Regions from separate parts of the Thioalkalivibrio sp. ALE17 genome, predicted to be linked through region 4. Evidence: predicted binding sites of a transcription regulator. Region 4 holds the regulator's gene; each other region holds the start of a gene.

Region 1 (3,203 bases), on a different contig from region 4:
GGCAATGATCGCAACACAGAATACGGGCCAGGGCATGCTGCCGCTGCTGCAACTGCTGGGTGGCAGCTCGATGCAGGGCCTGGACGACCTGAAAGGCCTGCAAGGCCGCCTCAAGGGCCAGGACGGCGAGGACTTCCTGGCCATCCTGGAGCCCCAGATGGAGTCGCTGCTGGCCAGCCTGGGCGTTCCCGGCGAGGAACTGGAAGGCCTGGACCTGGAGGCGATGCTGGCGCGACTCCAGGACTTGCTGGACGGGCAGCCCCTGGCCGCGGATCCCGAAGGGGGTGGCAATGCCTTGCCGGTCGCCGCGCTGATGGCTGCGACCCAGGAACCGGGACGAGCCGAGGTGCCCCGCGCCGAAGGTACCCCCGCCCGGGGAGGAGGCGAGGAGCGGGCCCTGCCGGTGAAGCCGCTGCCGGCCGCGGTCATGCGGCTGTTCGTCGAAGCGGCCCAGGCCAACGCCGGACGCGATGGCGCGGTTGCCCTGAAGCCCGACGTGATGGGTGCGCAGGGAGGCATGGCCCGCGACAACGTCCTGGAGATCCTCGCCCAGTGGATGGGGCAGGGGGGTGACGAGGCGCGCCGCGGCCGTTCCGACCCCCTGAGCGGGGTGCTGCCGGCCCAGGGGCTCGGGCAGGCCGAAGGGACGGACGGGGCGCGGGCGCTGCCGCGCCTCGATCTGACACGACTCCTGCAGCAGCCCAACGGGGCCCGGGAGCTGGCCGACCAGGTTCGCATGCTGGCCCAGGCGCAGGGCGGGCGTACCGAACTCAAGCTGCACCCGCCGCAACTGGGCAGCCTGGATGTGCGTGTGCTGGTCGAGGGTGATCGCACCAGTATCCAGTTCATCAGTGCCAATCCGGTGACCCGCGAGGTGCTGGAGGCGGCCATGCCGCGCCTGCGTGACAGCCTGGCCGAGAGCGGCCTGATGCTGGACGATGCGACCGTGTCCGACCACGCGGCCGAGGAGCAGGCGGAGCAGGAGGCCGGCGAGACGGCGCTCGCGGCGGATGACGAGGCCGCCGAGGCCGAGGACCGCGAGGCCGCCGATGGCAGCACGCTCTCCATGCTGAACCGGCGCCTGGACCTGTTTGCCTGATCCCTCCGGCCCGGTGGCAGCCGCGGCCTGTGGCCGTGGCTGCCGGCTCGTTCCTGCGCTGATGCCGGGTTCTCCCTGTTCCCGTGTGCCGCCAAGATTCCGTCTTTCACGGCGGCCGGGCGGCCGATTCTTGACGTTCTTCATGTTTTCCGCGCCCGCGTTTGCCCCGGAAAACCGCCAGTGACCACCCGTAACTGACGGATTAAAAACACTAAAACGACTTCTGGCATCAGCCTTGCTAAGGTTTGTACCGAGAACGAATCCTCGGTTTACCGGACAGCGGGTGCGATATGGCAGAGAAGGAAGTCAATCTGGACGACGACGAAGGCGGCGCCCCGAAGAAGGGCGGGAAGGGCAAGCTGATCGTCCTGATCCTGGTCGTCCTGTTTCTCGTAGCCGGCGGTGCGGCCGCCGCCTGGTTCTTCCTGATGGCGGACGGTGACGATACCGAGCAGGTCGAAGCCGGCCCGCCCGAGCGGCTGTACACCAGCCTCGAGCCGATGACGGTGAACATCGAGGCCCCGGGGCGCATCCGCTACCTGCGCGCGGAACTGTCGCTGGTGACCCATGACCCGGCGGTCGCCGAGGCCTTCGAACGGCACCTGCCGGCAATCCGAAACGACCTCCTGGGCATCCTGGCGGAACAGCGCTACGAGGATCTCAATACCCGCGCGGGCAAGGAGGCCCTGGCGGAAGAGCTGAAAGAGACGATCGCCGGGATCCTGCGTTCCCGCGATGCCCCGGACGCGGTCGAGGCCGTGCTGTTCAACGAACTGGTGATGCAGTAGGAGCCCCGTCATGGCACAGACGGATATCCTCAGCCAGGACGAGATCGATGCCCTCCTGCACGGCGTGGACGAGGGCGACGTCGAGACCGAAGACCCGTATCCGAGTGATGGCCAGGCACGCGAATTCAACTTCGCCACCCAGGACCGGATCGTGCGTGGGCGCATGCCCACGCTGGAGATGATCAACGAGCGCTTCGCGCGTCACCTGCGGGTCCGTCTGTTCAACGTGCTGCGTCGCTCCGCCGAGATCTCGGTGGTCGGCACCCGCATCACCAAGTTCTCCGAGTACATGCATTCGCTGTTCGTGCCCACCAGCCTGAACCTGGTGCGCGCGCATCCGTTGCACGGTACCGGGCTGTTTGTGTTCGACCCGAAGCTGGTGTTCATCCTGGTGGACAACTTCTTCGGCGGCGACGGGCGCTACTACACCCGCATCGAGGGGCGTGACTTCACCCCGATGGAGATGAAGGTGGTGCACGGCGTGCTGGAAGGCGCGTTCGAGGACATGCAGAAGGCCTGGCAGCCGGTCATGGAGCTGGAGTTCGAGTTCCTGAACTCCGAGGTCAACCCGCAGTTCGCGAATATCGTCTCGCCGACCGAGATCGTGGTGATCAGCGAGTTCCACATCGAGCTCGACGGGGGCGGCGGCAACCTGCACGTGACCCTGCCGTACTCGATGATCGAGCCGATCCGCGAGCAGCTGGATACCGGTATCCAGTCGGACCGCTCCGACGTGGACCAGCGCTGGATGCACGCACTCCAGGAGGAGATCCAGACCGCCGAGGTCGAGATCAGCTCCATCCTGGCCGAGACCGAGGTGACCGTGCGCGAGCTGCTGGATATCCAGCCGGGCGACATCATCCCGGTTGATCTCCCCGAAAAGATTTCCCTGCAGGTCGAAGACATCCCGATGTTCCGCGGGAAGTTCGGCGTATCCAATGGGCTGAATGCGATCCAGATTTCGGAACGGATCATCAAACGATAGAGGGCCGCAGCATGGCAGACACCGACGATCCCAAACAGGACACCCCCGGCCCCGACGCGGAGGCCGCCGCCGAGAATCCGGAGACGGAGGGCGGTTCCGATGACCAGGCCCTGGCCGACGAGTGGGCGGCCGCCCTGGCGGAGCAGAAGGACGAGGATGGCGAGGCAGCCGCCGACCCCGACGCGCTGCTGAACGAGGCACAGGGCGGGGCGTCCGAGGACCCGGCGCAGGAAGCGCCGAAGGCCGAGAAGCGGGAACGCAAGCACAAGCCGGACCCGGGCGCGGAGGCCCTGCAGCCGGAGCAGCTCTCCGGCGTGGTGCAGGGCGACGG
Region 2 (3,203 bases), on a different contig from region 4:
GCCGAGGCCGCCTGAGCCATACCGACCAACCGAACATGGCTGACTCACTTCTGCACAACTTGACGCACACAACCGCCGAACCTTCCAGGTTCGAACCCTGGACTCGCTCAAATATCCATAGAAAAGGGCCCCACGAGGGGGCCCTTCTCTATGGATGGCTGGGGGACCAGGATTACTCGGCGCTACGCGCCTCGCCCTGCGGGCCAGCGCCGCAAGCGGCGCTGTTCGGCTCGGCTTCGCCTCGCCGTCGAACCTTGCAGGTTCTCATCCTGGAAACTTCCATCTATCCATGAAAAAAGGCCCCACAAGGGGGCCTTCTTCCATGGATGGCTGGGGGACCAGGATTCGAACCTGGGTTGACGGAGTCAGAGTCCGTAGTCCTACCGCTAGACGATCCCCCAGTAAACCGGATCGCGTGCGTCCCGCAGAAACTCGAGGCGAATTTTAACGCTTCGAGTACTGGGTTGCACGACGGGCCTTGCGCAGGCCGATCTTCTTCCGCTCCACCTCGCGGGCATCGCGGGTCAGATGACCACCACGACGCAGCGGCGAGCGCAGCTCTTCGTTGTACTGCACCAGGGCGCGGGCAATGCCCAGGCGGATCGCACCGGCCTGGCCGTTACCACCACCGCCCTCGACGGTTGCGATCACGTCGAAGTTTTCGGTGGACTCGGTCGCCTCCAGCGGCTGGCGCACGACCATGCGCGACGTCTGGCGGCCGAAGAACTCGTCCAGCGGCTTCTGGTTAACCGTGATGTTGCCCGTACCCGGGCGCAGGAAGACGCGCGCAGCGGCGGTCTTGCGGCGGCCGGTGCCGTAATACTGATTGGTAGCCATTCGGATCGATTCCCTTGCTGATTCTGGCGGCTCAGACTTCGAGCGGCTGCGGCTGCTGGGCCGTATGCCGGTGTTCGGTGCCGGCGTAGACCTTGAGCTTCTTGAACATGGCCCGGCCAAGCGGGTTGCGCGGCAGCATGCCCTTCACGGCAAGCTCCAGCACCTTCTCCGGATGACGCTCGATCATCTGGGTGAAGTTGGCTTCCTTGATGCCACCCGGATAACCGGTGTGGTGGAAGTACTTCTTGTCCATGGCCTTGTTGCCGGAGACGCGAATCTTCTCCGCGTTGATCACGACGATGTAGTCGCCGGTATCGACATGCGGCGTGTACACGGGCTTGTGCTTCCCGCGCAGACGGCGTGCGATCTCCGTGGCGAGTCGGCCGAGGGTCTTGCCGTCGGCGTCGACGAGAAACCAGTCGCGTTCGACTTCGGCCGGCTTGGCGCTGATGGTACTCATGATGTTCGATGCTCCGAGGTCGGGGCGATTCAGAAAGCGCGCAAGAATAACGCTTCCCTTCACCCGATTCAAGCAAAAGGGACAATTCGCGAGACGGGCCGCGCTCGACGTCCACCGGAGGCGACGTGGCGGGCCGGGGCCTGCGCGAGCGCCCTCCGCACATAATAAAGGGGCCGCCCCGAAGGGCGGCCCCCCTTGCAGGCCCCGGGCGCAAGGCCCGGGGCGGCACACAACCCGTTTACAGCTGAGCTTCGGCGCGCTCCTGCACTTCCTGCATCAGCTCGGGGTCGTTCTGCAGGGCCATGGCGACTTCGTTGTATTCCTCGACGCTCATGCCCGTGTCTTCCACGGCGCTGACCATTTCGTCCTGAGCTTCCTGCTGCATGGACTGCGCCTCGGTCTCGTCCTCGGCGTTCTGCAGGCGGTCAGCGAAGTCCTCGCGCACTTCCTGCACCGCGACGAAGGCGGTCACGAAGGTGTCAATGTCCTCTTCGCTCAGGTCCACCTCGGGGGCTTCCTGCATCGGGGCTCCGCCCTGGGCCGCGCCACCCTGGGCGCCACCCTGCGGCGGCTGGCCGCCCTGGGCACCGCCGCCGGCGCCGGCACCGCCTTCCTGGGCCGGGGGCTGGCCACCCTGGGCGCCGCCCATGTCGCCACCGCCGGCGCCGCCTTCGGCACCACCATACTGCGCGGAGGCCGCGCCACCGACGGCAAACAGGGAAGTCAGGGCCATCGCGAGGATCGTCTTGCGCATATTCATCATGTTGCTCCTTTTCCTTTGGTTCGATCGGATCTCGCGGCCGACCGGGACCCGCTCGAGGCGCCCCCGGTCCAGCCGCGCCGCAACCGTGTGAGGAGGAATGAGCCCGTGCGGGCTGCGCTTCTCCGATTGCTGACTGAGAAGGAGCAGGCATCGTGCCAACAATGGCAACCGGGGAGACATTCTATAGGAATCAGATGGTTAGGACTGAATCAGCTGACAGGGCGTCCGCCGACGGCGGGATTGTGAATGGGTCATAATGACACATGGGTCAGCTCGACCCGGGTCAGGATGTCACGACGGGTCGGATTCACCGAGCTTGCGGTAGAGCGTCTTGCGTCCGATGCCGAGGATACGCGCGGCCCGCTGCTTGTTGCCGTCCACGTGCTCCAGGACCCGCTGAATGTAGTCGCGCTCGCGCTCTTCCAGCGTCGGCCATTGGGTGTCGTCGCCGACTCCCGCTACGGGTAACACCTCTGCGCCGGCACCACCGGCGGCCACACCCGCATCTTCGCCGCCGATCGCGAACACGCGTTCCGGCAGGTCCCGGGTCTCGATCACCTCGCCCGTGGCCAGGGTGGCGGCGCGCTCGATGAGGCTGGCCAGTTCGCGTACGTTCCCGGGGAAGGGGTAGCGCACCAACGCGCGCAAGGCCTCCGGGCTCAGACGCCGCTCGGGCAGGCCTCGGGCCAGGGCCTGCTGGCGCAGGAACTGCAGGGCCAGGTACTCGATATCGTCACCGCGTTCTCGCAGCGGCGGGATCTCGATCCGGAAGGTCTCCAGACGATAGTAGAGATCCTCGCGGAAACGGCCGTCGGCCATGTGCGCCTGCAGGTCCTGGTGGGTGGCCGCGACGATACGCACATCCGTCTCGATCTCCTCGTTGGCGCCCACCGGGCGCACCCGTCCGTCCTGCAGCAGGCGCAGCAGCTTGCTTTGCATCGCCACCGGCATCTCGGCGATCTCGTCCAGGAACAGGGTTCCCCCATGTGCCTCGGTGAACAGTCCTCGACGGGCACCCTTGGCCCCACTGAAGGCACCCGCTACATGCCCCAGCAGCTCCGACTCCAGCAGGGCCTCGGGGATGCCGGCGCAGTTGAGCGCGACGAACGGCCCTTGCGCCCGGTCACTTTCCGCGTGCAGCGC
Region 3 (3,203 bases), on a different contig from region 4:
CCCCCGCCACAGGGCCACGGCCAGGGTCATCAGCAGGAACAGATCCAGCTCGGAGACGAACAGGCGCCCGTGGTAGAGAGTCAGGTCCAGCGTGGCCAGCAGAATCGGCATCACGACCAGCCAGGCCTGCGGGCGCCAGGCCAGCAAGGCGGCGTAGGCCAGCAACCCCGCGGCCAGCGCGACCGGCGCCACCGGCCAGGTCACCGCCGCCAGCACGGCCACCAAAGCCAGGAGACCGCCAAGGGCCTGCCGCAACCGCTGCAGAGAGCCCTCGACGGGGCCGGGAACGCTCGGTCCCGGGGCTGCATTGCGGGGCTCGTCTCGCGACGCGACGGCCGGTTGCGCGACACCCGCCACGCTCGCGCGTTCCAGCCACTGCAGCGAGGCCGCCATGAGCCCGGCCGCCAGCCCGGCCAGAACCAGGCTGGCCGGGTCCGGGCGGGCACCGTCCACGAACAGCTTGGCGGCCTCGACCGCCAGTGCCAGCACCGCCCCCGCGACGACGGCCAGCAGGTTCAACGCGGCCGGTTGCAATGGATGGCGCAACTGCCAGAGCCAGACCAGCATCCCCAGGGGCGCGTACATGGCCAGGTGCAGCGCGGTACTGCGCAGGGCGTGGATCTCGTCCACGTGGTAGTGGTAATAGAACGGCCACAGGTTCAGGTCGGCCCACTGCGCCCGCGCCGCCTCCCCGTCGGCGTGAAACGCACCGAAGCCGTGGTTGAGCGCGACCAGCAGCAAGGCGTAGGCAACGGTACCCGTCACAAGCAACGGCGTGGCGAGCTGCTGCAGCGTCCGGATCACGCCATGGGGATGCGCGGGCAGGCGCCGGAACAGGACGAGGCCGATCCCCATCCCCAGTGCCCGCAGCAGCACGGAACGTCCTTCGGCAATCCCCGACAGAGTCGCCAGATTCAACAGCTCCAGCAGGCCCGCCAGCAGCAGGGCCAGGGGAATCCCGGCCCCTAGCAGCGAAGCTCCGCGCCGCTGCAGCCAAAGCGCCAGGAGCAAGCCCACCGGTACACTGACCACCACCTCCAGCGTCAGCCAGCTGATACAGCGAACGCCGCCAGTGCAGGCGCCGGCCGCCACCCACCAGCCCCAGGCATCCGATGCCAACCGGGCCCGCAACTCGTCCGCGGCCAGTACAAAGTCAAAGGGGACGAAGCCAACCAGCACGTAGAGCGCGGCATAGACCACCAGGCCGGCGGTCAGGGTCTGCGCACCCGCGCCTTCCAGCACCTGCCTCCAGCGCACCAGCGGATCGCGCAGGGCCAGCCAGGCGAGCGAACCGGCCACGGCCCCGGAAAAGTTACCGGCAATATCGGCGCCCGCGGGGTGCCGATAGGGCAGCCAGACCTGCAGGAACTCCACGCTCGCCGTAACCGCCAGCCCCAGGGCCGCCACAAAGGTGAACACCGCAAAGGCCGTCAGCCGGTTGCGGCGGCCATGGGTCAGCCACGCGGTCCAGAAGAACCCCAGCGGCAAGAACATCAGGGCATTGGCCATAAACTGCTGGCGGCCGCTGGTGCCGGGGCCGGTCAGGCTCATGCCGCGGTAGATCTCCCAGGCGCGTTCCAGACTCATCGAGCCGAATTCGAACGGCAGCAGCGTCAGATAGATCGCCGCCCCCAGCGACAGCCAGGCCCACAGCGCACAGGTGCGCAGGGACAAGGGCTCGTCTGCATTCGCCATCGCGTTCATGCGGCGCTCGGGGATGGGACCGGGTCATCACTGTATACCCGGTGGAGTCCGCGGAGCAGTAGCGCACAGGAATCGCGACAAGCGTCACGAACCTTTACACCGACAAGGCCAAACCCTCTCGTATGCCCCGTTGAATCCCGACAAGTCAGTGACTTGCAGCGCAATGGCACGATTTCTGCTTCGGACGGGACCCAGGATGCCAACAAGGGAGTCGCAGCATGAAAGGACCACTCGCTATTGCACTGATCGCCGCGGGCGCGATGCTGGCTGGAACCTCGGCCCAGGCCGCGTTCATCACTTATTTCGGAGAGGACCTGAACAACTCGGCGACCGTTCCATTGTCTGAGACCCCCAACTCCGATGCGGCCGAAAGCGCCTTTCTCGGGTCGCTCAGTGGCGTCGGGACCGAGGACTTCGAAGGCTTTGCCACGGGGACCACTGCGCCACTGAATCTGACCTTCCCCGGCTTCGGTGGTGGCACGCTTGACGCAACCCTTACGGGGGACGGCCGCATCAAGACCGTCTCCGAGGGCAGCGCCTTCTTCGGTCGTTATTCCGTATCCGGCACCAACACCTGGCGGGCCGATGCGACGGGAGACGACGGATTCGGTGTGGACTTCGGACAGGACATCGCCGCCTTCGGGTTCTACGGGATCGACATCGGTGATTTCGGCGGGCAACTGCTGATCAATTTCAACTTGAGCTCGGGAGGCGTCCACCAGGAAACCGTCCCGCACACCGTGGGATCCGGCGGGTCTACGGACGGCTCGGTCTTCTACTTCGGCGCAATCGCCTCAAGTGAGGACTTCCTGTTCACTTCGCTCGACTTTGACCTGGTCGAAGGCCCGCAGACCGACATCTTCAGCTTCGACAACATGACCATCGGTGAACTCGAGCAAGTTGAGCGAGAGCCCGTTCCCGCGCCGGGAACGCTGGTGTTGTTTGCCAGCGGTTTGCTGGTAGCCGGATCGATGCTCTGGCGCCGCAAGCAGTCCGACAGCGGCAGCTGAAACATCCACCACAGAGATCTTCGACGGGCGCTGCGCCACCCGTCGAAGATCGTTTCGTCGCAAAACCGGGGCGACACCGAACGCGATGGATTCGATGCCTCCCTGCGAGTGCACCCCGAACCGCGGCTACAAGCGCAGGTCGGTCGTCTCCCTCGGGAAGACCGATTTCACGTCGAAGATCACCGACTCCGGGCGTGCCAGCGCCCGGATCGCCTCGATCCCCATCTTCAGGAACTCGCGGTGCGGCACCGCGACGACGATCGCATCGAACTGCCCCGGGTCCGGGGTCTCGGTCACCGGGGTGATGCCGTATTCGTGCTCGGCCTCGGCCGGGTCCACCCAGGGGTCGAAGACGGTTACCTCGGCGTTATAGCCGGCCAGGGTGGCGTGAATGTCGATCACGCGGGTGTTGCGCAGGTCGGGGCAGTTTTCCTTGAAGGTCAGCCCCATCACCAGGATGCGAGCGCCCACCGGGTTGATGCCCTTGCG
Region 4 (3,203 bases):
TGTAGCGGGCCTCGAAGTCCCCGATGACCTGGATGCGGTTGGGGCGGATCAGGTTGAGGTGGCCGGCCAGTGGCAGGTCATCCCCGTCCTCGCCGACCAGCTTGCGGTCGGGGGCGGCGTGCTCGCCATGCACGAAGCGCAGATCCAGGCGGTTGCCCATAGCCTGGATCAGGCTCTCCACGTTGATGTCGCGGGCAATCCCGCCTTCGCCCAGTGCCTCGTTCATGAGCAGGGCCGGCGGGGATCGGTGGCGTGGCAGGGTGCGGGGCGCACGGGATCAGCCCTCGCGGAAGCGGCGGACGAGTTCCTGTTCCAGGCTGGCGGCATCGCCGGCCCGGCGCAGGGCGGCAATGGTGTCCGGTTGCGAAAGCCCGCGCGCCAGCTGGGCCAGCAGGTCGAGGTGATCGCTGGTGGCGGCCTCCGGGACCAGCAGGGCGATCAGGATGTCGACCGGCTCGTGGTCCATGGCGTCAAAGTCGACGCCGCTCTCCAGGCGCAGGACGGCCACGCGCGGAGCCTCGAGATCGGCCAGGCGGCCATGGGGGATCGCAACCCCATGGCCCAGGCCGGTGGAGCCCAGCTTTTCGCGCGCGGACAGGGCCTCGAAGATCGCGGTGCTGCCCGGTCCGCCGGCATCACCGCCGCCGGCGAGGAGTTCCGACAGGGCCTCCAGGGCCCGCTTCTGACTGGAGCATTCCGGCTCCAGGCGGATGCGCTCGGCGGTGATCAGCTCGGCAATGGACATGGGTCAGGAGGCCTGCTCGCGGTTGCGCTGGGCGCCCTCGGCCCGGTGATGATCCTTGACCTTTTCCTTGTGCTTGATCAGCTGGCGGTCGACCTTGTCGATCAGCGCGTCGATGGCGGCGTACATGTCCTCGTGGGAGGCCTCGGCGTGGATGTGATTGCCGCTGACCTGGAGATTCGCCTCGGCCTTGTTGAACTGGTTCTGGGTCTTCTCGTGGGTCAGCACGACGTGCACGTCGATGACCTTGTCGAAGTGGCGCTCCAGCTTCGCGAACTTCTCGTTGACGTAGTCGCGCAGGGCGTCGGTGAGGTCCACATGGTGGCCGGTCAGGTTGATCTGCATGGTCGGGACTCCTTGGTTACTTGTGGCCGGTGGGCATGGAGGCCATCTGCCGGCGTTCGCTGGATGAAGGGATGTGCATCGCCTCGCGGTACTTGGCTACGGTGCGACGCGCCACATTGATGCCCCGGTCCGCCAGGATCTGGGCGAGCCGGGCATCGCTGAGCGGCTTGTTCGCGGGTTCGTCGTCGATCAATTCGCGAATCATGGCACGGATGGCGGTGGCGGAACACTCGCCACCGTCGTTGGTGCCGACGTGGCTGGAAAAGAAATACTTGAACTCGAAGACCCCGCGCGGGGTGTGCATGTATTTCTGGGTTGTGACCCGGGAGATGGTCGATTCGTGCATCTCCAGGATCTCGGCGATATCGCGCAGGATCAATGGCTGCATCGCGACCTCGCCGTGTTCCAGGAAGCCCTGCTGGCGATGGACGATCGCCTCGGCGACGCGCAGCAGGGTGTCGTTGCGGCTGTGCAGGCTCTTCAGGAACCAGCGCGCCTCCTGCAGCTGGTCGCGCATGAAGGCGCTGTCGCGGGCATCCGATACCTGGCGCACCATGCCGGCGTAGAGGTCGTTGATACGGATGCGTGGCGCGATCTCCGGGTTCAGCTCCACGCGCCAGCCCTCCGGGGTGTGGCGCACGTAGACATCGGGCACCACGTATTCGGAGGTGGCGGCACTGATCTGCGCGCCCGGCCGCGGGTTCAGGGTGCGGATCAGGTCCAGGGCGCGCGCCAGTTCGTCCGGGTCGCGCACACCCGACTGGCGTTGCAGGGCTTTGTAATCCCGCTTGCCCAGGCTGTCCATGCCGTGTTCCAGGATCGCCCGGGCGGCCTCGCGGGCGGGGGCGTCCGGGGCCAGTTCGCGCAGCTGGATCTCCAGGCATTCGCGCAGGTCGCGCGCGCCCACGCCCAGCGGGTCGCATTGCTGGATCCAGTGCAGGACCGCCTCGACCTCGTCCACGCCGACGGGTTCGTCCTCGCCGCGGCTGATGGTCTCGGCCAGGGTCTCGAGGTCGCCTTCGAGATAGCCATCGGGGCTGATCGCGTCGATCAGGGCCGCGCCGATGCGCTGGTCGCGCGGGGTCAGGTGGCTCAGGTGCAGCTGCCACAGCAGGTGGTCCTGCAGGCCCTCGCCGTCATCGTCACTGGTGTTCTCCAGTGGGTCGCGGTCATCCACGCCCTTGGGGGCGGGCGGCGGTTCGTAGATGTCGTCCCAGCGGCTGTCGGTGGTGAGCTCCTCGGGAATCACGTCATCGCTGGTGGTAGTGGCCTCCATGCGGTCGCCTTCCACCACCTCGCCCTCCGCGTCCAGGCGCTCGGTCGCGGCCATCTCGTCCTCGTCCTCCACCTGCTCCAGCATCGGGTTGCTCTCCAGCGCCTGCTGGATCTCCACCTGTAGTTCGAGCGTGGACAGCTGCAACAGGCGAATGGCCTGCTGCAGTTGCGGGGTCATGGTGAGCGTCTGACCCAGCTGAAGATTCAGGCCGGGTTTCAGCATTGGCTATGCGGGGCGCGGGTGACCATAAGAGCGATCTTAAATCGTGCCTCGTGGTTTGTGCACCGGCGCGGGTTGTGCGCGTGCCGGCATCACAGGCGGAAATTCTCGCCGAGATAGACCTGGCGCACCTGGGGGTCGGCCAGTAGCTCGTCGGGTGTCCCGGCGGCCAGCAGGCGCCCCTCGCTCAGAATATAGGCCCTGTGGCAGATCCCGAGGGTCTCGCGCACGTTGTGATCGGAGATCAGAACCCCGATGCCGCGCGCTGCAAGGTGGCGAATTACATCCTGGATATCGCCCACCGAGATCGGGTCCACCCCGGCAAAGGGCTCGTCCAGGCAGATGAATTGCGGGTCACCGGCCAGGGCCCGCGCAATCTCGGCGCGCCGACGTTCGCCGCCGGACAGCGCGATCCCGGGGCTGTGGCGCACGGTCTCGAGCTGAAACTCCTCGATCAGCGCGTCGCCGATACGCCGGCGTTCGTGGCGGTCCAGTCCGGGACGCAGTTCCAGCACGGCCTGCAGGTTGTCCCACACGCTCAGGCGGCGAAAGATCGAGGCCTCCTGGGGCAGGTAGCCGAGACCGGCGCGGGCGCGCACGTGAATGGGCGCGCGGGTGATG

The links. The regulator sigma-54, encoded in region 4, starts transcription at its own class of promoters, with help from an activator protein. The targets are predictions, from matches to a motif close to TGGCANGNTNCNTGCTT.
Region 1: fliL (flagellar basal body-associated protein FliL) is a predicted target of sigma-54. The motif match lies at 1,324-1,340, and genes of this name have one in related genera.
Region 2: H609_RS0112925 (DUF4168 domain-containing protein) is a predicted target of sigma-54. The motif match lies at 2,202-2,218, and genes of this name have one in related genera.
Region 3: H609_RS0102600 (PEP-CTERM sorting domain-containing protein) is a predicted target of sigma-54. The motif match lies at 1,869-1,885, and genes of this name have one in related genera.

What each region holds. Positions count from the first base shown of each region.
Region 1 is NZ_AUDT01000004.1:155,362-158,564, forward strand. Features, by position in the region: gene H609_RS0105455 (flagellar hook-length control protein FliK) at 5-1,099, shown strand; gene fliL (flagellar basal body-associated protein FliL) at 1,390-1,887, shown strand; gene fliM (flagellar motor switch protein FliM) at 1,898-2,872, shown strand; gene fliN (flagellar motor switch protein FliN) at 2,884-3,203, shown strand, end outside.
Region 2 is NZ_KE384405.1:134,213-137,415, reverse strand. Features, by position in the region: partial or broken gene H609_RS0112945 (IS256 family transposase) at 1-15, shown strand, start outside; RNA gene H609_RS14105 (RtT sRNA) at 156-289, opposite strand; tRNA gene H609_RS0112940 (tRNA-Gln) at 328-401, opposite strand; gene rpsI (30S ribosomal protein S9) at 445-837, opposite strand; gene rplM (50S ribosomal protein L13) at 869-1,297, opposite strand; gene H609_RS0112925 (DUF4168 domain-containing protein) at 1,536-2,057, opposite strand; gene H609_RS0112920 (sigma-54 dependent transcriptional regulator) at 2,352-3,203, opposite strand, start outside.
Region 3 is NZ_AUDT01000002.1:197,837-201,039, forward strand. Features, by position in the region: gene H609_RS0102595 (VanZ family protein) at 1-1,704, opposite strand, end outside; gene H609_RS0102600 (PEP-CTERM sorting domain-containing protein) at 1,923-2,714, shown strand; gene tviB (Vi polysaccharide biosynthesis UDP-N-acetylglucosamine C-6 dehydrogenase TviB) at 2,841-3,203, opposite strand, start outside.
Region 4 is NZ_AUDT01000003.1:91,652-94,854, forward strand. Features, by position in the region: gene hprK (HPr(Ser) kinase/phosphatase) at 1-226, opposite strand, end outside; gene H609_RS0103640 (PTS sugar transporter subunit IIA) at 278-745, opposite strand; gene hpf (ribosome hibernation-promoting factor, HPF/YfiA family) at 749-1,087, opposite strand; gene H609_RS0103650 (RNA polymerase factor sigma-54) at 1,104-2,585, opposite strand; gene lptB (LPS export ABC transporter ATP-binding protein) at 2,675-3,203, opposite strand, start outside.